2 regions of the Streptomyces sp. NPDC003284 genome follow, and region 1 is predicted to be linked to the other one. Evidence: predicted binding sites of a transcription regulator. Region 1 holds the regulator's gene; the other holds the start of a gene.
The links. Region 1 encodes HspR, which represses chaperone genes until heat shock. Its sites were predicted from a motif close to TTGAGNNNNNNNNNCTCAA; they were not measured.
Positions count from the first base shown of each region.

Region 2: the regulator HspR is predicted to act here: its motif matches at 5,091-5,109, upstream of lon (endopeptidase La).

Region 1 covers NZ_JBSFSI010000003.1:460,563-475,301, reverse strand. Annotated here, with positions in the region: gene ACWDYF_RS09130 (pyridoxamine 5'-phosphate oxidase family protein) at 1-46, shown strand, start outside; gene ACWDYF_RS09125 (Rieske (2Fe-2S) protein) at 205-540, opposite strand; gene ACWDYF_RS09120 (helix-turn-helix domain-containing protein) at 898-1,842, shown strand; gene ACWDYF_RS09115 (helix-turn-helix transcriptional regulator) at 1,863-2,864, shown strand; gene ACWDYF_RS09110 (helix-turn-helix transcriptional regulator) at 2,818-3,870, opposite strand; gene ACWDYF_RS09105 (sugar ABC transporter substrate-binding protein) at 4,134-5,237, opposite strand; gene ACWDYF_RS09100 (LPXTG cell wall anchor domain-containing protein) at 5,826-7,133, shown strand; gene ACWDYF_RS09095 (heat shock protein transcriptional repressor HspR) at 7,231-7,683, opposite strand; gene dnaJ (molecular chaperone DnaJ) at 7,689-8,870, opposite strand; gene grpE (nucleotide exchange factor GrpE) at 8,913-9,590, opposite strand; gene dnaK (molecular chaperone DnaK) at 9,587-11,437, opposite strand; gene ACWDYF_RS09075 (MraY family glycosyltransferase) at 11,532-13,073, opposite strand; gene ACWDYF_RS09070 ((Fe-S)-binding protein) at 13,455-14,739, shown strand, end outside.
Region 2 covers NZ_JBSFSI010000011.1:134,401-149,139, reverse strand. Annotated here, with positions in the region: gene ACWDYF_RS23245 (multifunctional oxoglutarate decarboxylase/oxoglutarate dehydrogenase thiamine pyrophosphate-binding subunit/dihydrolipoyllysine-residue succinyltransferase subunit) at 1-360, opposite strand, end outside; gene ACWDYF_RS23240 (sensor histidine kinase) at 642-1,760, opposite strand; gene ACWDYF_RS23235 (response regulator transcription factor) at 1,757-2,494, opposite strand; gene ACWDYF_RS23230 (spermidine synthase family protein) at 2,619-3,296, opposite strand; gene ACWDYF_RS23225 (rhomboid-like protein) at 3,517-4,314, shown strand; gene ACWDYF_RS23220 (DUF4259 domain-containing protein) at 4,468-4,893, opposite strand; gene lon (endopeptidase La) at 5,132-7,561, shown strand; gene ACWDYF_RS23210 (lysozyme) at 7,647-8,495, opposite strand; gene ACWDYF_RS23205 (MarR family winged helix-turn-helix transcriptional regulator) at 8,777-9,280, shown strand; gene ACWDYF_RS23200 (hypothetical protein) at 9,339-10,127, opposite strand; gene ACWDYF_RS23195 (sensor histidine kinase) at 10,540-13,590, shown strand; gene ACWDYF_RS23190 (roadblock/LC7 domain-containing protein) at 13,587-14,090, shown strand; gene ACWDYF_RS23185 (DUF742 domain-containing protein) at 14,087-14,533, shown strand; gene ACWDYF_RS23180 (GTP-binding protein) at 14,514-14,739, shown strand, end outside.

The DNA.
Region 1 (14,739 bases):
CGTGGTGATCGAGATCGAACTGACCCGGGCGCTGGGCCGCGGCTGAGCCCGCAGACCCGGAGCGGCTGTTTCCGGCCAGAGCATCAAGGCGGCGATATCCGGAGGAATCGTCCTGAAACTGCAGCGGCGTCACCGTGTTCAGGTCACGGTGACGCCGCTGCGGGGGGAAGCGCCTGAGCGATCTGTTACGACGGGGGAATCGCGTCAGGCACTGCGGGGGGTGGCTGAGATGGTCCTGATGTCGGCGGGCTCCGGCGCCACCTGCCGGTGATCCCGCTGGTCCAGGTTCACGAAGATCATTCCGTAGCGGATGGCACACCGTACGGGCTGCGGCGCCCCCCGAGGACGCCGCAGGCACCGGTAGGCCCGTACGTCCCCGTCCTCGTCCCGCGTGACGACGACCGGCTCTCCGAAGACGGTCACCATCAGCGAGTCACCGCTGTGGGGGATGGCGGTGACCAGGTCGATGAAGTGCCAGCCGGAGCGGTAGGCGGTGGCCATTTCACGGCGGAAGGAACGGTCGTCGGGTGGTGTGGTCACATCAACTCCCGGCTCCATCTGCAGCAGCGGCGCGCTCACCGGTGGTGGCGGAGTTCACCGCCACCGACGGCCAGGTGCTGTTCGCCTGAACATCACTCTTCGCACTGTGGATGCCACTCAGCGCGCCGAGGGCCACAACGGCGGAGAAGGCGGCGACAAGCACCGAGCGAAGCAGTCTGTTACCCATAATCGGCTTCGTCCTCACTTGAAGGTCCCCTTTTCCCCCGTCACGTACGACGATGGCTCATTCGGGCACGTCATGGCCACACAATCGGTGCATCATGTTCCTGCATGTTCAGGACCCTGGGGGGTGGAGATTTGACAACGAATCACATAAATCCGACACATCCCCATGCGATGAACGAGCTGTGCGGGGACGGCAGCCGCCTCTACGCGGCCGCTCTGCGCGCGGGACGTATCACCCGAACGGACGCGGAACCGGCTCCCTGTCTGATGGAGTTCGCCCTGCTCCATCCCGATCCGGACGACCCCGACTGGCTGCGTCCGGTACCCCCGGCGCTCGCCCTCGCCCAGCGGCTCAACCCCATCGAACGCGAGATCACCGAACGCCGCCGCGCGGCGAGCGACCTCGCAGACGCCTTTGAGCCGTTCATGGCGCTGAGCGCGCAGACCACCTCCGGCGGTGACTCGATCACGGTGCTGGAGGGCGGCGAGCGGATCAACACGGCGCTCAACCTGGCCACCGCCCAGTGCCGCACCGAGATGCTCACCGTCCAGCCCAGCGACCGCGTCTCGGAGCGCAGCGTGCTGCGCGGTCTGGAACGCGACCGCCCGCTGATCGAGCGCGGCGTCCGCATCCGCACCCTGTACCAGCACACCGCACGTTACAGCCAGGAGAAGCTGGCCTACGCCGCCCAGCTCGCCGACGGCAAGGTCGAGTACCGCTCGATCGACGAACTGGTGGAGCGGCTGATCGTCTGCGACGAGTCGGTCGCGTTCATCCCCACCCGCGACGACCAGCAGGTCGCCCTGGAACTGCGCCACCCCGGCCTGGTCCGCTATCTGATCAAGGTCTTCGAGTTCATGTGGAGCCGCGCCGTCCCGCTCAGCGCCGGCACCCCCTACGAGACCGCCCCCGACGGCATCACCGAGATCCAGCACTCCATCGCCAAGCTCCTCGTCGAGGGCCATGTCGACGAGGCCATCGCCCGCAGGCTCGGCATGAACGTGCGCACCTGCCGGGCCCACATCGCCAAACTGGCCACCGCCCTGGGCAGCGGCAGCCGGGCCCAGCTCGGCTATCTGATCGCGCAGTCCGGGATCCTGGAGCAGGGACACTGAAAGAGACGGGAGGAAACCCAGTGAGCCCGGCACCGCACCCGGAGCACGGCGCCGCCGAGCTGTGCTCCGCGGGCACGACGCTGTACGAACGCGCCCTGCGGGACGGGCGGCTGCCCGCCGAGGCCGCGGACGAGGCCCCCTGCCTGGTCGACTTCGGCCTGCTGCACCCCGCGGTCGACGACCCCGGCCGGCTGGAGCCGGTCGCCCCGGCCACCGCGCTGCACCGGCTGCTGCGCGCCACCGCCGAACGCATCGCCGACGAACGCCGCCGGGAGGAGCGCCTCGCCGAGAGCTTCGCGCCCCTGATGCGCATCGACGACCGCCCCGCGCGCCCCGCCGACAGCGCCTCCATACGGCTGCTCAGCGGCACCGAGCGGATCAACCGGGCCATCACCGAGACGATGGCCGCCGCCTCCCGCGAGAGCCTGTGCGTCCAGCCGCCGGTGCGCCGCGTCAGCCACGAGCGCGCCGAGGCGGCCGAGGCCATCGCCATGGTCCGCGACCAGGAACTGCTCGACCGCGGCGGCCGCATCCGCACCCTCTACCAGCACACCCACCGCCACCTCCCGCTCGCCCACGCCCGCTACGAGCAGCTGAACGGCGACGTCGAGGCCCGCTCCCTGGACGAGGTCACCGACCGGCTCGTCGTCATCGACCGCACCGTCGCCTACGTCCCCGCCAACCCGGACGGCACCCTCGCCCTGGAGGTCCGCCACCCCGCGCTGGTCTCGTACTTCGTCACCACGTTCGAGCGGTTCTGGCGGCTGGCCACCCCGATGTACCCCACAGCCGTCCAGCAGCCCTCCCCGGGCGGCATCACCGCCCGCCAGCGGGCCATCGCGGGCCTGCTCGTCGAGGGCCACACCGACTCGGTGATCGCCGACCGGCTCGGCATGAACGTCCGCACCGCGCGCGTCCACATAGCCAAGCTCGCCGCCACCCTGGGCAGCGAGAGCCGGGCGCAGCTCGGCTATCTCATCGGGCGGTCGGGGATCCTGGACCCCGAGCCCCGGGAACCCTGACCACGGCCGCCCCCACCGCGCGGGGCGGCCCGTCCAGGCCCGCCTGGGCGATGCGCACGCCCAACTGCGTACGGCTGGCCGCGCCCAGCGTCTCCGACAGCCGGGCGATGTGCGCCCGGCAGGTGCGCACGCTGATGCCCAGGCGCTCGGCGATGACCGCGTCCTGGTGCCCGTCGGCCAGCAGCGCCGCGATCGACTGCTCCCGGTGCGAGATGCCCTCGATCCCGGTGTCGGGCAGCGCGGCGGAGAGCGGGATCGCCAGCCGCCACTGCCGCTCGAAGACCGTCACCAGGTACTCCACCAGTGCCGGGTGGCGCAGCTCCAGGGCCATGGTGTGATCGGCGTTGGCCGGGATGAAGGCCACCGTGCGGTCGAACAGGATCAGCCGGTCGATCACCTCGTCCAGGGTGCGCGCCTCGACCGCCTCGCCCATCAGCTCCATGTAGTTGAGCAGGCCCTGCCCGTGCCGGGCCACATGCGTGTACAGGTCGCGCATGCGCACCCCGCGGGCGCGCAGCGCCAGCGCCCGCGGCAGCCCCTCCGACAGCTCGTGCTCCCGGCGGATCCCGCCCGGCTGCACGGTCAGCACCTCGGTGGTGCACACCTGGGTGGCCTCGTCCATCGCCGCCTGGATCCGCGCCAGTCCGTCCAGGACCCGGATCGCGGCGCCCTCGGCGCCCGCGGCGGGGACCCGCACCGGGCCGCCGAGGCCCGCGTACCGCTCGAAGGCCGCGACCGCCGAACCGACCCGCCGGTGGCTCTCGCTGACCTCGTCGTACATCCCGCGCAGCAGCCGGGTCATGACCTCCTGCGGCGCGGTCGGCACCAGGAAGTCCATGTCGTCCGGGTCCGGGTGCAGCAGGGCCAGTTCAAGCAGGCAGGGCACCGGGTCGGCGTCGCCGCGCGGCACCCGGCCGCGCCGTACGGCCCGGGAATACACCCGATCCCCGGCCTCGCACAGTCGGTCGGCGCCGTGAGGATGCTGCTGCGCCCCGTGCCCGGCCATGGCTCATCACACCCCCGGTTTCCGCGTGGTTCCGCAGCGCAACTATGCGCGGCCCGGACCGCCTGTGCAACACGGGTCCGCTCCGGCCGGGCGGCGGAAAACACCGTTCCCACCCGGTATGTACGGGCCTCCGGGGCACCCCTTGCAACAAGCTGGGGGCAGGTACGGCACCCCGGTACGACCCGTACGGGGGACCCCGCTCCGACGCGGGCGCCGTCCGGTCGCTTCCGGCGCGTCATTTCCGGCGCGTCACTTCCGGTCCGTCACTTCAGCCCGGCCGCCGTGCAGTCCGCCCGGTAGTCGGCCGTGCAGATGTCGGAGACCTTGTAGACGCCGTCGGCGATGACCGTCTCCTTGATGTTGGTCCTGGTCAGCGCGACCACGGAGACGAGCTGCGAGGGAATGCCCTTGGTGGTCGGGCTGTCGACCCGGTCCCGGGTCAGCGAGTCGAACTGGATGTCCTTGCCCTGCACCTTGGCGAGGGCCATCTCGGCGGCGTTCTCGGCCTCCGTCGGATAGGACTTGTACACGGTCATGTACTGTTCGTCGCTCACGATCCGCTGGACCGCGGGGAGTTCGGCGTCCTGGCCGACGACCGGGGGCAGCTTCGTCACGCCCGCGGCCTTGAGCGCCTCGATGGCGCCGCCCGCCATGCCGTCGTTGGCGGCGTACACGGCGTCGATCCCGTGCTTGCCGAGCGCCTCGATCGCCTCGGCCGTCTCCGAGCGGGCGATCTCCGCCTTCCAGTCCTTGGTGTCGTAGGACCTGGCGATCGTCACCTTGCCGTTCAGCTGGGCCAGGGCGCCCGCCTTGAACTGCTTGGCGTTCGGGTCGGTGGGCGAGCCGTTGATCATGACGACCTTGGCGGAACTGGTGGCGTCCGAGCCCAGCGCCTGGAGCAGCGCCCGGCCCTGCACCTCGCCGACCAGTTCGTTGTCGAAGGAGATGTACGCGTCGATGGGGCCCTCGGCGAGCCGGTCGTAGGCGATGACCGGGATACCGGCGGCCTTGGCCTTCTTCACCTGCCCGGCGATGCCGTGCGAGTCGACGGCGTCCAGCACGATGACGTCGGCCTTGTCGTCGATCATCTGCTGCATCTGGCTCGCCTGCTTGCTCGCGCTCGCCCCGGCGTTGGCGTAGGTGACCCGGCCCTTGCCGTGGGTCAGTTCGGCGACCTTCTTCTTGAGGGCGGGCGCGTCGAACCGGTCGTAGCGCGTGTTCGCGGTCTCCGGCAGCAGCAGACCCACCGTCACGTCGTCGCCCTTGGCCGGGCTCGCCTTGCTGGTGCCCGTCCCTCCGAACGCCCCGCAGGCGGTCAGCGGCAACGTCAGCGTGGCGGCGGCCACGGCCAGGGCGGTACGGCGCATCGAGGTACTCACTTCTGGTGCCTTCCGGACGAGGGCGCAGCATTGCGTCCCAGGTGCCAGAAAAGCCAACGCGGCGGCCCCCACCGGCGTCAAGCGGAACCGGCTAACGAGATGACAACACCACGTTCCGCTTTCTGTACGGAAACTTTGCGGTAACGGCCGCAATCCGCACCGAACTTGCCTTTTACGGGCACTTGGTCCGGACCATTCGGCAAAGCGAAGGGCCCGGACCGATCCGGCCCCTTCGCGGTACGGGACGAGACCCCCGGCAGGAGGCGTGCACGGCCGCCTCCTCCGGACCCGGTGCCGCGGAACCGGCGCTTCCCCCGTCGTAGCGAAGTGGTGACGAAGCACGGATCGATCACGAACGAACGGTGAGTGAAGATGAATGCACCGCGAACCGCCGGGGGGAATGCAGGACCGGCCGGAAAAGCGGTCTCTCTCATCACTCGTTCTCACCGCTCGTTCGGCGCTCTCGGCTCACGCTGTCCAGGGCGCCCTGCGTTCTTCTGTTCCACGCAGCCTCATCGGGCTCACGGCCGCCGTTCGTGCCGTGCGCCCTGTCGACTCCCGGGGGGGAAGTCCACCATGTCCGCTCGTTCCATCACCGCCCGCCGCCTCCGCACCCTGGCGGCCACCACCGTCGTCGCCGCCGTGGCCGGCGCCGTGTTCGTCCCGGCCACCGCCGGCGCCGCCGAGCAGGCGGGCACCGCACCGCTGAAGATGACCCTCGGCGCGCCCAGCCCGGCCGGTCCGCTGGAGCGCGGCGGCGCCACCGAGTCGATGACCCTCACGGTCACCAACTCCTCCGACCACGCTGAGGACTTCGCGGCCTGGCTGAAGGGCAGCGCCAAGGGCCCGAGCCCGCTGCTCGCCGACTCCGTCGTCCTCGGTGTCACCGCGCTGGACGCCCCGGCCACCAAGTCCATGGTCGGTCAGCAGGACGGTCAGTGGCAGGGCCTGTTCTACCCGGCGTCCGGCGACGCGTCGTCCTCCTTCTCGGTCCCGGCCAAGGCCACCTTCACCTGGAAGGTCACCGTCGGTCTGGGCGCCCACTACCCCACCAACGACGGCGACTTCACACTGACCGCCGCCGGGCTGCGCAACAACGTCGCGACCGACCCCGCCGCCGGCACGGCCGTCTTCAGGACCAGGCCCGAGATCGAGCCGGGCAAGCTGAACACCTCGTTGACGTGGGACGGCGTCGTCGCCCGGCCCGGACAGCGCGCGGGGCTCGTGCTGACCACGACGGCCACGGGGCCGGGCGAGTTCCCGGCACAGGTGAACCGCACGGTCTACGTCGACGGCTCCACTCCGTCGGGCACCCTGCGCAACCGCCTGATCCTGGAGGCGGAGGTCGGCGGCAAGATCGTCACGATGAACCAGACCGACGGGGGTGTCTGGGAGCTTCCCCCGCTGCCGAAGGGCTTCGGCGCCGCATCGGGCCCCCAGAACCTCAAGCTGTACTTCTCGCTGAGCCTCAACACCTCCATCGACAAGGAGATCTCGTTCCCGCTGAGGGCCGCCTACTCCATGGGTGACTCCTACGAGTTCAACGGCGCCGCGGTCCGGATGAAGGCAGGCCCCGGGAACCGCGGGACGAGCACCCCCGCCCCCTCCGGCACCTCGACCAAGGCTCCCTCTGGCTCCGGCTCCGCCGAGCCCACCGCGTCCGCCTCCGCCTCCGCCTCCACCACGGCACCGACCGCTGCCACCGGTGGCAGCACGGGCGGTGGCACCGGCACCACCCTCACGACCGCCGTCGGCGGCGGCTCGCTGGCCCACACCGGCGCGTCCTCCACCGGCCTCTACTCCGCCCTGGCCGGTGTCCTCGTCGCCCTCGGCGGCGCCGCCGCCTGGATCGGCGCCCGCCGTCGCCGCGCGGCCCGCGTCTGACCCGTACGACCGCCCGCGGCAACGCGGAAAGGGGGGCCCGGATCACTCCGGGCCCCCCCTTTCCGCGGCCTACGGGAGACGGCGCGCGCCGCGGGCGTCAGTCCGGGGACTGCTGCCGCTTGGGCCGCCAGACGACCAGCGCGCTGGTCTGCTGCACCTCCTGGTACGGGACGAGGTCCCGCCGGTAGGAGGCGTGCACGGCGGCCTCGCGCTGGCGCATGGTGGCCGCCGCTCCCTCCAGGGCCGACTGCAACTCCACGACCCGGGACTGCAACGCGGCGACCTGGTTCTCCAGTTCGATGATGCGCTTGATGCCGGCCAGGTTGATGCCCTCGTCCTGCGACAACTGCTGCACCTGGCGGAGCAGTTCGATGTCACGGGCGGAGTACCGGCGGCCCCGGCCTGCGGTGCGGTCCGGGGACACCAGGCCCAGCCGGTCGTACTGACGGAGGGTCTGCGGGTGCAGTCCGGACAGCTGCGCCGCCACGGAGATGACGTACACCGGTGTGTCTTCCGTCAGTTCGTACGGGTTGCGACGGCGGCCGTCCATCTCCCTCATGCTCCCTTCGCGGCCTCGAACAGCTCGGCCCGCGGGTCCTGGCCCGCGGTCGCCTCGCGATACGCCTCCAGCGCGTCACGAGCCTTCCCCGACACGTCCTTGGGAACACTCACCTCGACGGTGACCAGCAGGTCCCCGCGTGTGCCGTCCTTGCGGACCGCGCCCTTGCCGCGGGCGCGCATCGTCCGGCCGTTGGGCGTGCCCTCGGGCAGCTTCAGCGTCACCGGCGGGCCGCCCAGCGTGGGCACCCGCACCTCGCCGCCGAGCGCGGCCTCGTCGAACGTGACCGGCACGGTGACGGTGAGGTTGTCGCCCTTGCGCCCGAAGACCGCGTGCTCCCCGACGTGCACCACCACGTACAGGTCGCCCGCCGGACCGCCGCGCTCGCCCGGCGCGCCCTTGCCGCGCAGCCGGATGCGCTGGCCGTCGCTGACCCCGGCCGGGATCCGCACCTGCATCGTCCGGGACGACTTGGCGCGCCCGGAGCCGGAGCAGACCTCGCACGGGTTCTCCGCGATCAGCCCCCGGCCCTTGCAGTCCGGGCACGGGTCGGTCAGCGAGAAGCCGCCGCCGGAGCCGCGCGCCACCTGCCCGGTGCCGACACAGGTCGGGCACACCCGCGGCGTGCCGTTCTTGTCGCCGGTGCCCGAACAGGCCTTGCACGGCTGCTGCGAGGACATCCGCAGCGGGACCGTGGCCCCCTCGATGGCCTCCGTGAAGCTCAGCGTGACCTCGGACTCGATGTCCTGGCCGCGCCGCGGCTGGGTGCGCGGACCGGTGCCCGCGCCGCCCCGGTTGAACAGGCCCCCGAAGACGTCACCGATGCCGCCGCCGAAACCGCCCGACGTCCCGCCGGCCTGGCCGCCGCCTCCGAAGAGGTCGCCCAGGTCGAAGTTGAAGGAGCCGCCGCCCGCCCCGGGACCGGGACGGAACCCGCCGCCGCCGAACAGCGCGCGGGCCTCGTCGTACTCCTTGCGCTTCTTGGGGTCGCCGAGGATGTCGTTCGCCTCGGAGATCTCCTTGAAGCGCTCCTCGGCCTTGGCGTTGCCCTTGTTGGCGTCCGGGTGGTACTCGCGGGCGAGCTTCCGGTACGCCTTCTTGATCTCGGCCTCGGTGGCGTCCTTGGGGACGCCGAGGACCTTGTAGAAGTCCTTCTCGATGAAGTCCTTGGTACTCAACCCCGACGTCCCTCCTCTCCTGCGTCGATGCCTGCCGCAGCGTCAGCCCTCGTCCGGGCCACCGCTGTCCTTCTCGTCGGCCTTGCCGTCGGACGCGTCCGTGCCGGACTCGTCCGCCGCCTTGACCGTCTGCGCGCCCGGCTGGGGCTCGGCCACCGCCACCCGCGCGGGGCGGATGGTGCGCTCGCCGAACCGGTACCCGGGCTGGAGGATCGCCACGCAGGTCGTCTCGGTGACGTCCGGCGCGTAGCTGTGCATCAGGGCCTCGTGGATCGTCGGGTCGAAGGGCTCGCCCTCCTTGCCGAACTGCTGGAGTCCCATCTTGGCCGCCACGGTCTCCAGCGACTCGGCGACGGACTTGAACCCGCCCACCAGCTCGCCGTGCTCGCGCGCCCGCCCGATGTCGTCGAGCACGGGCAGCAGTTCGGACAGGAGGTTCGCCACGGCGACCTCCTTGACCGCGACCCGGTCGCGCTCGACCCTGCGGCGGTAGTTCTGGTACTCGGCCTGGAGCCGCTGGAGATCCGCGGTGCGCTCGCCGAGCGCCGTACGGACCTGGTCCAGCTGGGCCGTCAGACCGGCCGTCTGAGCGGCGTCCCCGGCCGGGGCCGCCCCCTCCTCCTTGGCGGAGGGGGCGGCCTTCGGCTCGGCGTCGTCGGAGGTGGCGCCGGAGGGGACGTCGGGCTGCTGCTCGTCGAAGCCCGGGGTCTCCTCCGTCACGCGGCACCGTCCTTGCGCTCGTCGTCGACGATCTCGGCGTCGACCACGTCGTCGTCGGCCTTCGCCTGGGAGGCGCCACCGGCCTCACCGGCACCGCCGGCGGCCTGCGCGCCCTGGGCGTCGGCGTACATCGCCTGGCCGAGCTTCTGGGAGACGGCGGCGACCTTCTCCGTGGCGGTGCGGATCTCGGCGCTGTCCTCGCCCTTGAGCTTCTCCTTCAGCTCGGCGACGGACTCCTCGACCTCGGTCTTGATCTCGCCCGGGACCTTGTCCTCGTTGTCCTTGAGGAACTTCTCCGTCTGGTAGACGAGCTGCTCGCCCTGGTTGCGCGTCTCAGCGGCCTCGCGGCGGGCGTGGTCCTCCTCCGCGTACTTCTCGGCCTCCTGGCGCATCCGGTCGACCTCGTCCTTCGGCAGCGAGGAGCCGCCGGTGACGGTCATCTTCTGCTCCTTGCCCGTGCCCAGGTCCTTCGCGGTCACGTGCATGATGCCGTTGGCGTCGATGTCGAAGGCGACCTCGATCTGCGGGACGCCGCGCGGCGCCGGGGGCAGACCGGTCAGCTCGAACATGCCGAGCTTCTTGTTGTAGGCCGCGATCTCGCGCTCGCCCTGGTAGACCTGGATCTGCACCGACGGCTGGTTGTCCTCGGCCGTGGTGAAGATCTCCGAGCGCTTGGTCGGGATCGTGGTGTTGCGCTCGATCAGCTTGGTCATGATGCCGCCCTTGGTCTCGATGCCGAGGGACAGCGGGGTGACGTCGAGCAGCAGGACGTCCTTGACCTCGCCCTTGAGGACACCGGCCTGGAGGGCGGCGCCGATGGCGACGACCTCGTCCGGGTTCACGCCCTTGTTCGCCTCGTTGCCGCCGGTCAGCTCCTTGACCAGCTCGGCGACGGCGGGCATACGGGTGGAGCCGCCGACCAGGACGACGTGGTCGATCTCGTTGATCGAGATGCCGGCGTCCTTGATGACGTTGTGGAACGGCGTCTTGCAGCGCTCCAGCAGGTCGGCGGTCAGCTGCTGGAACTGGGCGCGGGTGAGCTTCTCGTCCAGGTGCAGCGGGCCCTCGGCGGAGGCCGTGATGTAGGGCAGGTTGATCGAGGTCTCGGTGGACGAGGACAGCTCGATCTTGGCCTTCTCGGCGGCCTCGCGCAGGCGCTGGAGGGCCATCTTGTCCTTGGACAGGTCCACGCCGTGGCCGGACTGGAACTGCTTGACCAGGTAGTCGACGACGCGCTGGTCCCAGTCGTCACCACCGAGGTGGTTGTCGCCGTTGGTGGCCTTCACCTCGACGACGCCGTCGCCGATCTCCAGCAGGGACACGTCGAAGGTGCCGCCGCCGAGGTCGAAGACGAGGATCGTCTGGTCGTCCTTGTCGAGGCCGTACGCCAGGGCGGCGGCGGTCGGCTCGTTGACGATGCGCAGGACGTTGAGGCCCGCGATCTCACCGGCCTCCTTGGTGGCCTGGCGCTCGGCGTCGTTGAAGTACGCCGGGACGGTGATGACCGCGTCGGTCACCTTCTCGCCCAGGTACGCCTCGGCGTCCCGCTTCAGCTTCTGCAGCACGAAGGCGCTGATCTGCTGCGGGTTGAAGTCCTTGCCGTCCAGGTTGATCTTCCAGTCGGTGCCCATGTGGCGCTTGACCGACCGGATGGTCCTGTCGACGTTGGTGACGGCCTGGCGCTTGGCCACCTCGCCGACGAGCACCTCGCCGTTCTTCGCGAAGGCGACGACGGACGGCGTGGTCCTGGCGCCCTCTGCGTTGGTGATGACGGTGGGCTCGCCGCCCTCCAGAACGCTGACGACGGAGTTAGTCGTGCCCAGGTCGATGCCGACCGCACGTGCCATGGTGAGTTCCTCCAGCTGACTTGAGTGCAACGGACTCAAGTGTGCACGACGACGGCGCCGGGGTCAACAGACCTGAGTCCAGCAGACTCAAGTCTTATCCATCCCTTACACGCAATGCCTCTCTGACCTGCGGAGACGCCGTCTGCTGGGGCGGAGGAACCGGATATCCGAAGGCCGGACGGGACCCGCTCCTGGGCGCGTAGCGCCCTCCGGGCGGGGTGGCGCGCGGGGCCGAGGGCGCCCGCGGCGCACGGACCACGGCCGCCGCCGTACGGGCACCGCGCGGACCGGGCGCGGCCGTGCGGGTGCCCCGGGCGCCGGACGCCGAAGCCCCGCCGCCGCCCCGGCTCGCCCGCCCGGAGCCGCCGGAGGCGCCGGTGCCCCCGGAGGCGCGCAGGCCGCGCACGCCCCCGCGCACACCGCCACCCAGCGCCCGCAGGAACCCCAGCGCGGCACCCGCTCCCGCGCCCGCCTTCCCCGCGCGCCCGCGCGCACCCGCGTCCGGGGCCGCCGGTGCCCCCGTCCTGGCACGCGCACCGGTGGCCGTCCCGGCGCGGGTACCCGCCCCGGCCGCGTACGCACCGGTCGCGTACGCACCCGTCCTGTACGTGCCGGTGTGCGTGCCGGTGTGCGTGCCGGTGACGCCGGTGTGCGGCCCGGTGCCCCGGCGCGGCCCGTACACCCGTACGCGCAGCAGCCCGAGGACGACCGGCAGCAGGGCGCCCGCCGTCCACAGGGCGCTCGTCGGGGTGAGCCAGCCCGCGTGCACCAGGACGCCTACCAGCACCGTCGCGAAGGTGAGGGTGCCGAGCGCGACCGTGGCGCCCGGCGGGGTGAGCCCGAGCCTGCGCAGCCGGTGGGCGAGGTGGTCGGGGCCGCGGCGCGCCACCGCGCGCCCGGCCAGCCGCCGGGAGAGCACGACGAGCACCGCGTCGGCGGTCACCGTGGCGGTGAGCGCGAACAGCACGGCGGCGGTGGACCCGGCCTCGTACCCCGTACGGACGAGCACCGCGGAGGCGGCCAGCACGAAGCCGGTGAACAGCGAGCCGCAGGCGCCGAACGCGATCCGCGCGGGGTGCCAGTTGTGCATGAGGAAGCCGGTGAGGGCGGCGGCGAGCACGCTCAGCAGCACCGCCAGGTCGTCCATCACCTCGGCCGCCGCGCACGCGCCCGCCCCGAAGGCCATCAGCACCCCCACGGTGCCGGCCAGCCCGTCGGCGTGGTCCAGCCCGCGGAAGGCGACGGCCACACAGGCGATCCAGGCCACCGCGGCGATCCCGCCCGGCACCCCGGTCTCGTCGTACGGCACCACGCACGCCGCCGCCAGGGCCGCCCCCACCAGCAGCAGTACGGTCTTCAGCCGCCACACGTCGGCGACCAGGCCGAGCACGGCGACCCCGGCGCCCGCCGCCAGCAGCCGCCCCACGCCGTCGCTCAGCGGCGCGGCGCCCGTCCAGCCGCCCGCCGCCGCGACCAGGCAGGTGCTGCCCACCACGGCCACCCCGCCGAGCAGCGGCACCGGCCGGAGCCTGCGGCGGTCGACCAGCCCGAGCCGCAGCGCGGGCACCCGCAGCAGGGCGGAGAGCACGGCGGCGAGGAACAGGGCGGCGGTGGCAGTGGCGATCCCGTAGAGCACGGTTCTTAAATTAGGTGCATATCGGGTGTTTGGGTGTGAATAACACGATCAGATGCGAACCTGACCGAATCAAAACCCCCGGGAACCCCCCGAGAACCCGCCGGGAGCCCGCCGGGAGCCCCTCGGAAATCCCCCGGAACCCCCCTCGGCGTACGCCCCGCGCGCACCTCGCACACCCCCCGCTCGGTACCCTCCGAGCAGGCCCCGGCCGCACCGGACCGCCCCCGAGCAGCCCGCGCGACCCCGCGCGGCTCTCAGGTGACCCTCAGCGACCCAGATCACCCCGCGCCCGGCTACATTGCGACGGAGGATGGGGGTAGTCTCAGACGGACTGCATAAGTTACCGCTTAGTAATGTCGAGGCCGCCTCACAGGAGCCCCAATGCAACTCGCCGCGATCATCGTGTCGCTGGTCCTGATCGTGGTCGGCGTGGCACTGTTCGGCCGCGCCGTCCTCCAGATCTTCCGTTACCTGCGGCTCGGGCAGTCCGTACCCGCCGGGACCCGGACCGACGAGCCCGCGCAGCGCACCGTCACCGTGGTCAAGGAGTTCCTGGGCCACACCCGGATGAACCGCTGGGGCATCGTCGGCGTGGCGCACTGGTTCGTGGCGGTGGGCTTCTTCTCCCTGCTGCTGACGATCGTCAACGCCATCGGGCAGCTGTTCAAGGCCGACTGGATCCTGCCGGTCATCGGCGACTGGGCGCCGTACAACGTCTTCGTCGAGTTCATCGGCACCATGACCGTGCTCGGCATCCTGGTCCTCATCGCGGTCCGCCAGCTGAGCCGCCCGGACAAGCCGGCCCGCAAGTCCCGCTTCGCCGGCTCCAACTTCGGCCAGGCGTACTTCGTCGAGGCCGTCATCCTCATCGTCGGCGTCTGCATCTTCATGCTGCACGCCCTGGAGGGCGCCCAGCACCACGTGAGCGGCTACGAGGCGTCGTTCTTCATCTCCTACCCGGTGGTGTCCTGGCTGCGCGGCATGGACGTCTCCACCCTCCAGAACCTCACCTACTTCTTCGCCGGCCTGAAGATCGCCACGTCGTTCATCTGGATGATCACCGTCGCGCTGAAGACGGACATGGGCGTGGCCTGGCACCGGTTCCTGGCCTTCCCGAACATCTGGTTCAAGCGCGAGGCCGACGGCGGTACGGCCCTGGGCGCGCTCCAGCCGATGACGTCGGGCGGCAAGGAGATCGACTTCACCGACCCCGGCGAGGACGACGTGTTCGGCGTCTCGCAGGTCGAGCACTTCTCCTGGAAGGGCCTGCTGGACTTCTCCACCTGCACCGAGTGCGGGCGCTGCCAGTCGCAGTGCCCGGCCTGGAACACCGGCAAGCCGCTCTCCCCCAAGCTGCTGATCATGTCCCTGCGCGACCACGCGCACGCCAAGGCCCCCTACCTGCTGGCCGGTGGCGGCAAGAACGCGGAGGGCGAGGAGAAGGCGTCCGAGGAGGCCCTGAAGGACGTCCCGGCCGCCGCGCTCGCGGAGGCGGAGCGGCCGCTGATCGGCACCGCCGGGGCTGTGTCCGACAGCGGCTTCGCCACGGGCGGCGTCATCGACCCGGACGTCCTGTGGTCGTGCACCACCTGCGGCGCCTGCGTCGAGCAGTGCCCGGTCGACATCGAGCACGTCGACCACATCGTCGACATGCGCCGCTACCAGG
Region 2 (14,739 bases), on a different contig from region 1:
GGGGGCCGGGGCGGGCCGCGCCGGAGCGGCGGGCTGTGCGGCGGCGGGCGCGGCCGGGGCCTGCGCGGGCTGTGCCGGGGCCGCCGGGGCGGCGGGCGCCGCCGGGGGCGCCGTGGTGGTGCCCGCGGCCCCCGCGGCCGCGGTACCCGCCGGAGCCGTGGAGGCAGCGGCGGCGGCTCCCGGCTTGTAATCGGCGAAGAAGTCCCACCAGGCACGGTCTACCGAGTTCGGGTCCTGGAGGTACTGCTGATAGATCTCGTCGACGAGCCACTCGTTGGCACCGAAAGCGGCCGCGGGGTTCTTCCCGGCTTGGTCGGTCTCGGTGGAGATGCTCGAGTTACTGGGGGACTGTGGCGACACGGCGGCAACCGCCCTCTTCCGCTTCACAAGGTGATGGACAGCGGGAATAAAGGCTACGCCTCCAAGACCGTGAAGGTCAGGTCGAGCCGGTTCATCGTCGCGTAAGTCACATCGAAAGCTGTGTTTCGGGGCTTGAAATGGCGGGAAACAAGCGTGGTTCGCCTGTCGTGGGCAAGGGGCCATCCGGGCCTGACCCGGCGCGGAGGCAGGCCCCTGCCTGATCACACGTGTCCGGCTGGGCGGATGCTCGTGGATCTTGGGGTTCCGGCTCCGACTTTACGTCAACTTGGCAGAGAGGGAAGCCCGGGAAGAGTGATGCGGATCCGGCAACCGCGCTCGGATTCGGCCACCCCGATCCGGCCGCCGTGCAGATCCACCGCCCAGCGGGCGATCGCCAGGCCGAGCCCGGTCCCGCCGTCGCTCCCCGGGCCGTGCGGCCGGCTCACCGCGCCCCGGTTGAAACGCTCGAAGACGCGGTGCCACTCGGAGCGGGGGATGCCCGGCCCCTCGTCGATGACCTCCAGGTCCAGCGACTGGGGCTGCGCCCCGCGCCGCGCCTTGACCGTCACCCGGCCGTGCGGCGGGCTGTGCTTGACCGCGTTGTCGATCAGGTTGGCGACCACCTGGTGGATCCGCTCCGGGTCCGCGTGCGCGGTCAGGTCCAGCGGGGACACGTCGAGCCGCAGATGGACGTCGGTGCGGGTGTGGCTGCCCGAGCCGGAGGCCATGCCCGCGCGCGCGGAGGCCACCATGTTGGCCTCCTTCAGCACGCCCGACAGATACGGCCACACCTCGAAGCGCCGCTTCTTCAGCGGCACCACGCCGTTGTCCAGGCGGGACAGGTCCAGCAGGGTCTCCACCAGGCGGCCCAGCCGCTCGGTCTGCTTCAGGGCCGTGCGCATGGTCTCCGCGTCGGCCTCGGTGACCCCGTCGACGATGTTCTCCAGCACCGCGCGCAGGCCCGCGATCGGCGTGCGCAGCTCGTGCGAGACATTCGCCACCAGCTCCTTGCGCTGGCGGTCCTGGGCGGCCAGCTCGTCCGCCATGCGGTTGATCGTCTGCGCCAGGTCGCCCAGCTCGTCGCGGCGGTTCTCGCGCACCCGGCGCGTGTAGTCGCCGTGCGAGATGGACCGGGCCACCGCGTTCATCTCGTCCAGCGGGGCGGTCAGCGAGTGCGCCACGAACTGGGTGATCAGCAGCGTGGCGATCATGGAGAAGACCATGATGAAGCGCAGCTCGGTCTTGGTGTGCACCGCGATCATCGACAGGCCGGTGGTGATCAGCACCGCGATGACGACCAGCGCGCCCAGCTTGGTCTTGACCGAGAAGGGGTGGCGGACCCGCCCGCCACCGCCCCAGGGGTCCCGCTGGTCCCCGTGCGCCGCCGGCCCGTCGCTCATGGGGTGGGCGTCTCCAGCGCGTAGCCCACGCCGTGCACGGTACGGATCCGCTCGGCGCCGATCTTCCGGCGCAGCGCCTTGATGTGGCTGTCGACGGTCCGGGTGCCCGAGGCGTCCGCCCAGTCCCACACCTCCGCCAGCAGCTGCTCGCGGGAGAGCACCGCGCGCGGGGTGTTGGCCAGGCACACCAGCAGGTCGAACTCGGTCGGCGTGAGGTGGACGTCCTCGCTGCGCACCCGGACCCTGCGCTGTGCGTGGTCGATCTCCAGCTCGCCCAGGCGCAGGATGCCGCTGCGCGGGGTCGCCGCGGCCAGCGCCGCCCGCTCCACCCGGCGCAGCAGGACGTGCACGCGGGCGGCCAGCTCCCGCATCGAGAACGGCTTGGTCATGTAGTCGTCGGCGCCGACCCCGAGCCCGACCAGCATGTCGGTCTCGTCGTCGCGCGCGGTGAGCATCAGCACCGGCACCGGCCGCTGGGCCTGCACCCGGCGGCAGACCTCCAGGCCGTCGAAGCCGGGCAGCATGATGTCGAGGATCAGCAGGTCGGGCTGCCATGCCTCGGCGGTGTCGACCGCGCTCGGCCCGTCGCCCGCGGTCTGCACCAGGAAACCCTCGGCGCGCAGACGGGTGGCGATGGCGTCCATGATGGTCTGGTCGTCCTCGACCACCAGGACCCGGCGCTGGGCTCCCGGCCCGGCCGTCGTGCCGCCCTGCGCGGTGTGTGTCTGCTCCATCGCCCGCCCCTGAGGTGTGCTTTCCGGAATCATGTGGGGTGATTCCATGACTGCGCGTGGTCGCGATCGACGCTTGAATGATCGGCGTCAGGGAAGCAGCGTACGGGGAGTCACGGTGCCTTTGCTATCCAGCCCGGACGGCGAGGTGCACGACGTCCGGTACGCCCCGGGCAACCGGGATCTCTTCGGTGCGCACCTGCTGGAACCCGACATTCCACAAGGTTCCTTCAAATTCCGGAGAGGGCTTCGCCGACCACACCGCGAGGACGCCGCCGGGTCTCAACACCCGTGCGCAGCTTGCCAGTCCGGACGGTGCGTACAGCTCGCCGTTGCCCTCGGTGACGGTCCAGCCGGGGCCGTTGTCGATGTCCAGGCAGAGCGCGTCGAACGTGGCGGAAGTCTCATTGACGTAGGGGACGAGATCCGTCTCCACGATCTCGGTGCGTTCGTCGGCGAGGGCCCGCGCGGTGAGCGCTGCGAGCGGCCCCTCGCGGTGCCAGCCGACGATCGCCGACTCCCGCTCGACGACCGTGATCCGGCCCCAGCGCGGCTCGGCCGCGGCGTGCGCGAGTGAGAAGCCGACGCCCAGCCCGCCGATCAGCACGCGCGGTGCCGGGCGGCCGTCCAGCGCGGCGAGGGCGGCGTCCACGAGCAGCCGTTCGGAACGGCCGTCGGAGGTGTCCATCAGGAAGCAGCCGTTGGCGATGATCTGAAGCAACTCGCCGTGCCGGCGCAGCACGACCTCTCCGTGGGGCCCCTCGCGGCGGTCCAGCACCACGGGAGTCTCGTACGAGGCGTTCATGAGGTCATCCTGCCCGAACAGGGGCTTGCCGCCACCTGGATTACGGGTGACACGGATCGAACACCGTACGAGGACGGGCCGTTCGCGCACCGGCCGGGAACAGAACCGTGCACAGGAGGAAGTTAATAGGTTGCTGTGAATCGGCTGCCCGGTGGCGCCGGTCATGGACAGCCGCTCCCGGGACGCGAAGGGTTGGGGGCACGACGGAAGGAGCGCCACCGTGGAACGGACTGCGGACCCCGGGGCCGCGGCCCCGCCCCGCCCGGACGGCGCGCCGCGTCCCCTGGAGGGCGTGCCGCGGCAACGGCCCCGGCCGGAGGCGGCACCCGCGGACGCGCCGACGGCCCCGCCGCTGCTCGTGGGCCCCGGCGCCGCCGCCGCTGCCCAGGGTGTGCGGTGCGGCGACCGGCTCCGCCGGGTCCTGCCCGGCCCCCGCCGTACGCCCTTCACGTTCTGGTACGCGCTCGTACTGGTCCTCACCTCGCTCGTCACCGAGTACGCCCCCGCCTCCGTGGTGGACGCGCTGTACCGCAGTTCCAGCACGGACGTCGCGCACCTCGTGCGGGACCCGGTGCGGGTGCTGGCCGGGAGCGCGCTGTGGATCGCGGGCGGGGTCGTGTCGGCGTACTCCCTGTGCTTCCTGCTGGTGCTCACCGCGCTGGAGCTCAGGACCGGCGCGCGGCGCACCGCCGGGGTGTTCCTGCTCGGGCATGTGGTCGCCACCCTGGCCACCGAGGTGCCGGTCGGGCTCGCGGTGCTGGCCGGGCGGCTCCCGGCCGGGTCGCTGCACCGCCTGGACTACGGGATCAGCTTCGGTGTCGCCGCCAGCGTCGGCGCGCTCTGCGGCCTGCTGCGCCCCTGGCTGCGCTGGCCCGCGCTGACGGTGTTCGCCGGGATGCTGCTGGACGACCTGGCGTCCTTCACCGACCCGATGACCTCCTGCGGCCACCTCATCGCGCTGGCGGTGGGGGTGGGCTGCTGGCCGGTGTTGCGGCGCGGCCCGGGGCTCTGGCACTGACGGCCCGCGCCGCCGCCCGGGGCCGAGCCTTCTCCTCGGCCGCGGCCGAGGACGCCGAGGGTCGGCGGGAGAGCTGATCACAGGGGCGCGGCACTCCTGGAAGGCGGGCCGGCCCGTGAGCGAGCGCGGGGTCATCGGCTCTCCCGTGGTGGGTCAGCCGGGAGTGGGCCGGTCCGCCGCCGGGCGGGGCGTGAGGGCGGCGCGGAGCCGGTCCATGGCCGCCTTCCAGGAGGCGCTGTCCGACTCCGCCCACAGTTCGAGGAGTTCGGACTCCTCGGTGAGGACGCGGTCGAGGGCGCGCAGGGCGGGGGTGCGCAGGCCGGTGAGGTCGGGGACGGGCTGCCGGGGGCCGTAGGCGGAGTCCACGGGGTCGCCGCCGGGGCACTGGGCGGCGACCAGGGCCGCCGCCGCGACGGCCTCCTCGCCGATCTCCGAGTCGAGGAAGCCGGTCGTGTCGGCCGCGCGGGTCAGCGCGGCGAGGACCAGGTCCCGCCGCGCGTCGGCGGAGGCGTCGTCCAGGGCGCCGGTCCAGTCCGCCGCGGTGTCGTTGTCGAAGGGTCCGATGTCCCAGGTGCCCATGTGTCTCTCCCGGCTGTGGTGATGTCCAGGGAGCGTGACAGGTGCCACTGACATCGGGCCCGCCGCGCGGGATCTCCCTGGTCCGGCGCCCGCGCACCGCCCCGCGCCGCGCCCCGCGGAATATCCCGCTCCCCGTGATCGCTGACTGATCGCTGACGGCGAACAGGCACCGGGGAACAATCGCCCGCCCCCAAGCATTGAGTCGGCATAGCTCAACTTGACTGCCGAAGGGGAGATCATGGCTGCTGAGTCCACGGCGTTCACACCGCTCACTCTGCCTGTGCTGCCGCTCGATGACGAGGTCGTGCTGCCCGGCATGGTGGTTCCGCTGGACCTGAGTGATGCCGAGGTACGGGCCGCGGTGGAGGCCGCGCAGGCCGCCGCCCGGTCCGAGCCGGGCAAGCCCAGGGTGCTGCTGGTGCCGCGCATCGAGGGGACGTACGCCAAGACCGGTGTGCTGGGCACCGTCGAGCAGGTCGGACGGCTGGCCGACGGCGACCCGGGCGCGCTGATCCGCGGCCGGGGCCGGGTGAGCATCGGCGCCGGGACCACCGGGCCGGGCGCCGCGCTGTGGGTCGAGGGCACCCGGATCGACGAGACCGTTCCGGAGCCGCTGCCCGGCCAGGCCGCGGAGCTGGTGAAGGAGTACAAGGCCCTCGCCACCGCCTGGCTGCGCAAGCGCGGCGCCTGGCAGGTCGTCGACCGGGTCCAGGCCATCGACGACGTCTCCGCGCTCGCCGACAACTCCGGCTACTCGCCGTTCCTCACCACCGAACAGAAGATCGAACTGCTGGAGACCGCCGAGCCGGTGGCCCGGCTGCGGCTCGCCACCCGGCAGCTGCGCGACCACCTCGCCGAGCAGGACGTCGCCGAGACCATCGCCAAGGACGTCCAGGAGGGCGTCGACAAGCAGCAGCGCGAGTTTCTGCTGCGCCGTCAGCTCGAAGCCGTCCGCAAGGAGCTGCGCGAGCTGAACGGCGAGAGCGGCGGCGAGGGCGAGGAGTCCGACGACTACCGGGCCCGCGTCGAGGCCGCCGACCTGCCCGAGAAGGTGCGCGAGGCGGCGCTCAAGGAGGTCGACAAGCTGGAGCGCGCCTCCGACCAGTCGCCCGAGGGCTCCTGGATCCGCACCTGGCTCGACACGGTCCTGGAGATGCCGTGGAACGAGCGGACCGAGGACGCCTACGACATCCAGGGCGCCAAGGACGTCCTGGACGCCGAGCACGCGGGCCTGAAGGACGTGAAGGAGCGCATCACCGAGTACCTGGCGGTGCGCAAGCGGCGCGACGACCGCGGCCTCGGCGTGATCGGCGGGCGGCGCGGCGGTGCCGTGCTCGCGCTCGTCGGCCCGCCCGGCGTCGGCAAGACCAGCCTGGGCGAATCCGTGGCGCACGCGATGGGGCGCAAGTTCGTCCGTGTCGCCCTCGGCGGCGTCCGCGACGAGGCGGAGATCCGCGGCCACCGCCGCACCTACGTAGGCGCGCTGCCCGGCCGGATCGTGCGGGCCGTCAAGGAGGCCGGTTCGATGAACCCGGTGGTCCTGCTCGACGAGATCGACAAGGTCGGCTCCGACTACCGCGGCGACCCGGCGGCGGCCCTGCTGGAGGTCCTGGACCCGGCGCAGAACCACACCTTCCGGGACCACTACCTGGAGGTCGAGCTGGACCTGTCGGACGTGGTCTTCCTGGCCACGGCCAACGTCCTGGAGGCGATCCCGGAGGCGCTGGCCGACCGGATGGAGATCGTGCGCCTGGACGGCTACACCGAGGACGAGAAGGTCGTCATCGCCCGCGACCACCTGCTCCCGCGCCAGCTGGAGCGGGCCGGTCTCGGCGCCGACGAGGTCACCATCGAGGAGGGCGCGCTGCGCAGGCTGGCGGGCGAGTACACCCGCGAGGCGGGCGTGCGCACCCTGGAGCGCTCGGTGGCGCGGCTGCTGCGCAAGATCGCCGCCCAGCACGAACTGGGCGAGCGGGAACTGCCGTTCACCGTCACCGCCGACTCCCTGCGCGCCCTGATCGGGCGCCCGCACCACGTACCGGAGTCCGCCCAGGACCCGGCCGAGCGCCGTACGGCCGTGCCGGGCGTGGCGACCGGCCTCGCGGTCACCGGCGCCGGTGGCGACGTGCTCTACGTCGAGGCGTCCCTCGCCGACCCCGAGACGGGCGCAGCGGGCCTGACGCTGACCGGTCAGCTCGGTGACGTCATGAAGGAGTCCGCGCAGATCGCGCTGAGCTTCCTGCGCAGCCACGGCGCCGAGCTGGAGCTGCCGGTGGGCGATCTCAAGGACCGGGGCGCGCACATCCACTTCCCGGCGGGCGCGGTCCCCAAGGACGGCCCGAGCGCCGGTGTCACGATGACGACGGCGCTGGCCTCGCTGCTGTCGGGCCGCCTGGTGCGCACCGACGTGGCGATGACCGGCGAGGTGTCGCTGACCGGACGGGTGCTGCCCATCGGCGGGGTGAAGCAGAAGCTGCTCGCCGCGCACCGGGCGGGCGTGACCACCGTGATCATCCCCAAGCGCAACGAGCCCGACCTGGACGACGTCCCGGCGGAGGTGCTGGACAAGCTCGATGTGCACGCCGTCACCGATGTCCGCCAGGTGCTGGAACTGGCCCTGGCGCCCGCGGTGAGCGGTGCGGAGGAGAAGGTTCCGGCGGCGGCGTGACGGACGCCGCCGGATGAAAGGGGGAAGGCCCGGTTCTCCTCGGAGGACCGGGCCTTCGCCGTACGCGCCCGCGTACGCGTACGGATCAGCCGTTGGCCAGGGCCTTCACCCGGTCCAGCGCGCCGTTGAACTTGTCGTGGTCGCCCACCGTCGGGCCGGACGAGGTGTACTGCCACATCGTGTAGAAGCCCCAGCCCGCCGGCAGCGTCCCCACGGTCGAGGCGTACCGCGCGATCCACAGCGGGTTGTTGGCGGCGAAACCGCCGTAGTTCCCGGTGCACTGGGTCCACCAGGAGGTGGCCGTGTAGATCACGGCGTCCCGGCCGGTGCGCGCCTTGTAGGTGTTGAGGAAGTCGGCGATCCAGCTGACCATCGCGCTCGCGGACTTGCCGTAGCAGGCGGCGCCGTAGGGGTTCCACTCGATGTCGAGGGAGCCCGGCAGGGTCTTGCCGTCCTTGGACCAGCCGCCGCCGTGGTCGACGAAGTAGTTGGCCTGGGCGGCGCCGCTGGTGGTGTCCGGGGTCGCGAAGTGGTACGAGCCGCGGATCATGCCCACGTTGTAGGAGCCGTTGTACTGCTGGGTGAAGGAGGGGTTCGTGTAGTACGTCCCCTCGGTCGCCTTGGTGTAGGCCCAGCGGACGCCGCTGTTCCACAGGGTGGACCAGGCGACGTTGCCCTGGTAGCCGCTGACGTCGACGCCCTCGGTCTGGGTGACGTCAGCGGAGGTGGGGGTGCCGCTGCGGCCGTCGTGGGCCGCGACGCCGATGCCCATGTAGGCGGAGCCGCGGGCGGGCGGGGCGGCGGCACCGGCGTCGGCACCTGCGTCGGTGTCGGCGGAGGAGGGCGTGGCGAGGAAGAAGGAGAACGCCGCGAGCAGGACTCCCGCGGCGGTCAGCCGCCGCTTGCGGGCCGTTCCGGATCTGTGCACGGGCATGACGTGCCTCCGAAGTTCGGTGGTGCTCGGTGGGGGGAAACGCGGGCATGGCCCACGGTCGCACGAGGGGGGCGCGGGCCTGGGGAGACCCGCCGGGAACGACCATGGCGTGGGCATGCCATTGACTGCCTGATGCAGAAGCTACGCGCGTGGACCGTCGGTGGGAAGAGGGGCCGGAGGCTGCCGTTGGTCTACGCCTGCGAAATACTGACCAAGCTGCGGCGATGGCGGCGCCCGGCGGTAACTTTCAGGACCGGCAACACTCCAGGGCAGGGGCTGACGTGCACGAAGACGCAAGGGGCGAGGGCCGCGGGACGATGGCGGACACAGCGTCGCGCGGTGGTGTGGACCGGGAGTTTCTTTCCCTGGAACGGGAGATGACCGTCCTGCTGCGACGCGCCCGCGCCAGCCAGGCGGAGATGGCCCGCGAGGTGCACCCGGGCCTGGAGTCCTCGGCGTACGGACTGCTGGCGCGGCTGGACGAGTGCGGCAGCCAGCGCGCCACCGCCCTCGCCGCCTACATCGGCGTCGGCAAGGCCACCATGTCCCGCCAGTTGCGCGCCCTGGAGGAACTGGGCCTCGTCGCCCGCGAACCGGACCCCGCCGACGGCCGGGCCTGGCTGGTGGCCCTCACCGCCGACGGGCGCCGCCGGGTCGGCCAGGTGCGCGAGGCCCGCCGGGCCCGCTACGTCCGCCAGCTCGACCACTGGGACCGCGGCGAGGTCGCCGAACTGGCCCGGCTGCTGCACGAGCTGAACGGCGTCATGGAGAAGCACGAGCGGTGACGGCGGGGCGCGAGCCCGAGGCGCGCCGCGCCTGCGGACGGCGACCGCCCCGCCCCGCTCACAGCCGGACGAACACCGCCGTCGCGTCGTCGTGCGTCTTGCTCCGCCCGAGGTACCGGCGCTCCTCACGGTCGGCGCGCTCCAGTTCCCGCACCCGGTCCACCAGCGCGCCCGCGCCCTCCTTGCGCAGCAGCCCGAAGCACTGCGCCCAGTCGCCCTCGTGGAACTTCTCCACCCAGCGCGTCGCCCCGTCGGTCAGCGCGGCCAGCGCGCGCACCTCCTCGACGGGCACGCTGCCGGTCACCGCGCGCTCCGCGACCGAGGGGTCCGCGGCCGCCGTGAAGAAGCCGCCCTCCTTGTTGCGCAGGGTGCTGTCGACCAGCGCCTCCGTCGCGCGCGCGGCGCGCGGCAGCCGGTCCAGCCGGTCGTCCAGGACCGGGGTGACCAGGCCGCCGGGCGACTCCAGCAGCAGCGCCGAGTCCGACAGGACCAGATAGTCGAGCGACAGGGCGGACCAGCGTGCGAGCACCACGGTTGCCTGCGGCGTGCGCGGGTGAGAAAGGTCACAGGTGTCCGCGTGCTCCTCCGCGGTGCCGCCGATCGTCCGCGCGAGCATCTCCCGCAGCGTCAGATCGGGGCGCGAAACGGTCAGTTCGGTCAGCGCCCCGCCGAGCCGGGCGGTGAACCAGGGGACGGAATGCAGACAGCCTGTCTCCGTCGCGGGCGGCGTCACCCCGTCGAGGACCACCACGGCGCCGCCCTGCCCGCAGGCGGGCAGTCCGACGGCGGCGAAGTCCTCGTTCGCACGATCCGGGTGGCCGGGCTCCGAAACAACCTCAGTTCGCATCCGGCCAGTCTGCACCAGCCCTTCACATGGTCCATCAAAGGGTGCTATCGACCTTGGAATTGACGCGAGGACGCCCGTCAGGCGCCTGATTTGGCATGAATTGGCGGGCTCCGGGAAGACGTGGCGGCGAATACTGCCAAAGCCTGCCGCCGACGTCCAACCGGCCCGCCGTACGAGCCCCGGGCACGCGCCGGAGGAACTTGCCCGCCAACTCCCCTCCGATGTTCACTCCTTCGGGTGGCCGGTCGGACGATGCGGGACCACTGCCCACCGGCACTGGGAGGGTCGGAATCCGATGCAGGCCCCCTGCGCGCGCCAAGCCGACGACGGCGCGAGCCCGGGGGAGGGTGGACGTATGCGTCGCACCAGCTGACGAGCCGCCACCCGGGCCCACGAGTACACGAGTACAGGAATGCGAGCACCGGTGCAGAAGAAGCGGCCTCGGCGCACAGGCAAGCAGACGGCCACCGCGAAGGGACCCGAGCACACACCCGGCACGCCCTCCGCGACCCCCGTGGGCAAGGGCCGCCCCCAGCACGTACGCAACCGCCTCGTCCTCGCCGTCGCCGTGGTCGCCGCCGCCGTCGCCGGTGCGGGCGCCCCCTCCGTGCTCGACGCCTCCGGCCGGGTCGGCGACTCCCAGGACCTGGTCACCCTCGCCGGACAGACCCAGGACGCCCTGGCGCTCGCCCACGCCCTCGCCGACGAACGCGACGAGGTCACCGCCTACGCCGCCGCCGGACGCCCCCGCTCCAAGGCGCCCTCCGCCCAGCGCGGCGCCCGCGTCGACCGCCGGGCCGACGACCTGCGCGCCGCCACCGGCACACCGGGCTGGCTGCGCACCGACCTCGACGGCATCGCCGCCGTCCGCCGCTCGGCGCTCACCGGGAAGAGCACCGCGCTCCAGACCCACCAGGCGTACTCCGCCGTCATCGCCGATCTGCACCGGCTCGCCGGACAACTGGCCGAGCAGATGCCCGCGCGGGCCGGTTCGGGGGCGTACGCCCTCGCCGAGCTGGACACCGCCGTCCAGCAGGCCGCCGCCGCCCGCGGACTGCTGTCCGCCGCCCTCGCCGTGCCGTACAGCACACGGACCGTCTACGACCCGGTCACCGGCGCGCCCACCGAGACCACGGACTCCTCCAAGGCCGCCACCAAGGAGCGCGACGCCCTCAGCGCCGCCGCCCAGCAGGCCCGGATCCGCTCCGACGCCGCCCTCGCCGCGTTCCGCGAGACCGCGCCCGAGGCCGCCCGCGCCTCCTACGACTCCACCGTCACCGGCCCCGAGGTGAACTCCGCGGCTGGCTATCTGGCCAGGCTCACCGACGCGTCCACGCTCTCCGACGCCGACCTCACCGTCGGCGCCGCCAAGGTCGACGCGGCCCTCACCGCCCGGCTCGACCTGATGCGCGGCGCCGAGTCCTCCCTGTACGACCACCGCACCAAGGACCTGGAGCGGCTGCGCGACGACGACGTCACCGCGCTGGAGCTGCGCGTTGCCCTGCTGGGCGCCCTGCTCCTGGTCGCCATCGGCATCGCCACCGCCCTGGCCCGCACCCTCACCCGCCCGCTCGCCGTGCTGCGCCGGGGCTCCGCCCGCCTGGCCGGGGCCGAGGACCCGGCGGCCGAGGAGCCGATCCGCTTCACCGGCCGCAACGACGAGTACGCCGAGGTCATCCGCTCCGTCAACGCCCTGCACACCCACGCCGCCGCCCTCGCCGAACGGGTCGCCACCCTGGAGGCCGACCGCAAGCACCTGGTCGGGCAGCGGCAGAAGATGGCCGACGCCCGCGAGGAACTGCGCGCCGAACTCGCCGAGGCGGCCGCCCGCCTGGAGCGCACGCGCGCCGGTATCGGCTCCACCTTCGTCAGCCTGGCGCTGCGCACCCTGGGCCTGGTCGAGCGGCAGCTCACCGTCATCGAGGGCCTGGAGGAGCGCGAGCAGGACCCCGACCGCCTCGCCACCCTCTTCAAGCTCGACCACTTCGCCACGGTCATGCGCCGGCACAGCGAGAACCTCCTCGTGCTGGCCGGAACCGAGCACGTCCAGCAGCACGCCGGGCCGGTCCCGCTGGTCGACGTGGTGCGCGCCGCGGTCAGCGAGATCGAGCGCTACGAGCGGGTGCGCATCGCCGCGCTGCCGCCGCACGCGCACGTGGCCGGCTTCGCCGCCGACGACCTCTCCCACCTGCTGGCCGAACTCATGGAGAACGCCACCTCGTTCTCCCCGCCCGAGCGGCCCGTCGAGGTCTCCGGGTGGCTCCTGGAGAACGGCGAGATCATGCTCTCCGTCCAGGACGAGGGCATCGGTGTCGACGGCGAGCGGCTGACCCGGCTCAACGCCCGCCTCGCCGACTTCGACCCGGACGCCCCGTACACCCAGGACGCCGAGGAGGGTCTCGGCCTCGGCCTGTACGTGGTGGCCCGGCTCGGGCACCGGCACGGGGTGCGGGTGCAGCTGCGCGCGCAGAAGCAGGGCGGTACGGCGGCGGTGGTCGTCGTGCCCCAGCCGCTGCTGGCGCCCGCCCCCGGCGCCGCCGCCCCGGCCGCGGGCACTGTCTCCCTGCCCGGCGCCGAGGCCGAGGCGGGTTCCCACGTCCTGCCCGCCCGCGTCCCCGACGGCACCGACCCCCTCGTCGCCCTCGCCGAGAAGGCGGTACGGCAGTCGGAGGCGGCCCGCGAGAAGGCGGCCGCACAGTCCGAGGAGGCCCACGGGAAGACGTCCGAGCCCGCCGGAGAGGCCCGGGAACGGACCTCCCCGCAGCCCGGCGAGGCTCGCGCGCAGGCGCCCGCGAGGACGTTCCCGGAGGAGTCCCCGTCCGAGACGACGATGGAACTCTTCCTGCCGCCCGCACCGGACACGCCCGCACCGGACACCTCCACGGCGGACGGCCCCGCGGTGCCCGCGCCCGCATCGGAGACGGCCTCGGCGCCGGGCACCGGCCCCGTGACCGGAGCGGACGCCGAGCCCCGTCCCGGAGCGGACCACGAGCCCGGCACCCGCGCGCACGCCGACGCGAGCCGTGAGCCCGGCACCCACGCGCACCCCGGCGCACACCCCGCGCCCGGCGCACCCGCCGCACCCCCCGAGACCTCCGCTCCGGCCGGAGCGCCGCCCGCCTCCCCGGCGGCCCCCGTGCCGGGGCCGGCCGTCTCGCCCGAGGGGGCGGCGGAGCACAGCCGGGCGGGGGAGGACGGGGAGTCCCTGACCGACAAGGGGCTGCCCAAGCGGACCCCGAGGATCACCACACCCGCCCATGCCCCGCGCCGGTCCGCCGGTTCGGTGGACGCCGAGGCTCTCCGCCGCCGCCTGGGCGGCTTCCGCCGCGGAGCCCAGGCGGGCTACCGCGACGTGGAGGCGGAGATCGCGGAACAGACGGCCCAGCACCACCGGCCGGCACCGGCCACCCGCGCGCAAGCCGGGGAGTCCACGGGGGGCACAGTCGAGGAGGCAAGCAGTTGACAGCGCCCACCACCTTCGGACTGAGCAGCGAGGCCCGCAACCTGCACTGGCTGCTGACCAACCTGGTCGAGGAGGTGCCCGGCATCCAATCGGTCGCCGTGGTCTCCTCCGACGGCCTGCTGCTCCTCTCCTCCGACCCCGAGCACGCCGGGGAGGCCCGCCGGGCCCGCGCGGACACGCCCGCCGGGCCGCGCGGCTCGGCCGCCGACCTCGCCACCATCGTGTCCGGCATCGGCAGCCTCACCATCGGCGCGGCCCGGCTGATGGACTCCGGAGCGGTCCGGCACACGATGGTCGCCATGGACGAGGGCAGCCTGTTCGTGATGTCGATCAGCGACGGCTCGCTGCTCGGGGTGCACGGCTCCGCGGAGTGCGACATGAGCGTGGTGGCGTACCACATGGCGCTCTTCGTCGGCCGCGCCGGACACGTCCTGACGCCCGAACTCCGCAGCGAGCTGCGCAAGTCACTGGAGGCCGAGTCGGCGGAGAACACCCGATGAGCGCGGCGGTGAGCGGTCCGGCCGGCGGCGTCCCCCGGCGGCAGCTGCCCGTCCGCGGCGGCGAGCGCAGGAAGCCCGCCCGGGTCCGCCCCTACTCGCTCACCGGTGGACGCACCCGCTTCGGGCACGTCCTGCTGGTGGAGACGTTCGTCGCCAGCACCGCCGCGCTGGACGCCGCCGACGAGCGCAAGGAGCTGCCGAGCGCCCCGCTGTCGCGGGTGATGCCGGAGATGCGGGCCATCGTCGAACTGTGCCGCCGGATGCGTACGGTGGCCGAGATCGCCGCGCTGCTGAAGATGCCGCTCGGTGTGGTCCGCGTGCTCCTGAGCGACCTGGCGGACCAGGGAAAGATCCGTGTGTACGGCACCGGGACCGGTCACGGCACCGGCCGCCCGGACCGCGCTCTGCTGGAAAGGGTGCTGAATGGACTCCGCCGTCTCTGATTCCGCCGTCGCCCCGTTCGCGGCCGGTCCCGCCGCGTTCGACGAGCCCGACGAGACGCTGCTGCCCTGGCAGCGGGACCGCACCCGGGCACCGATCGCCACCAAGATCGTGGTGGCCGGCGGCTTCGGCGTGGGCAAGACCACGCTGGTCACCGCCGTCTCGGAGATCACGCCGTTGCAGACCGAGGCGCTGATGACCGAGGCGA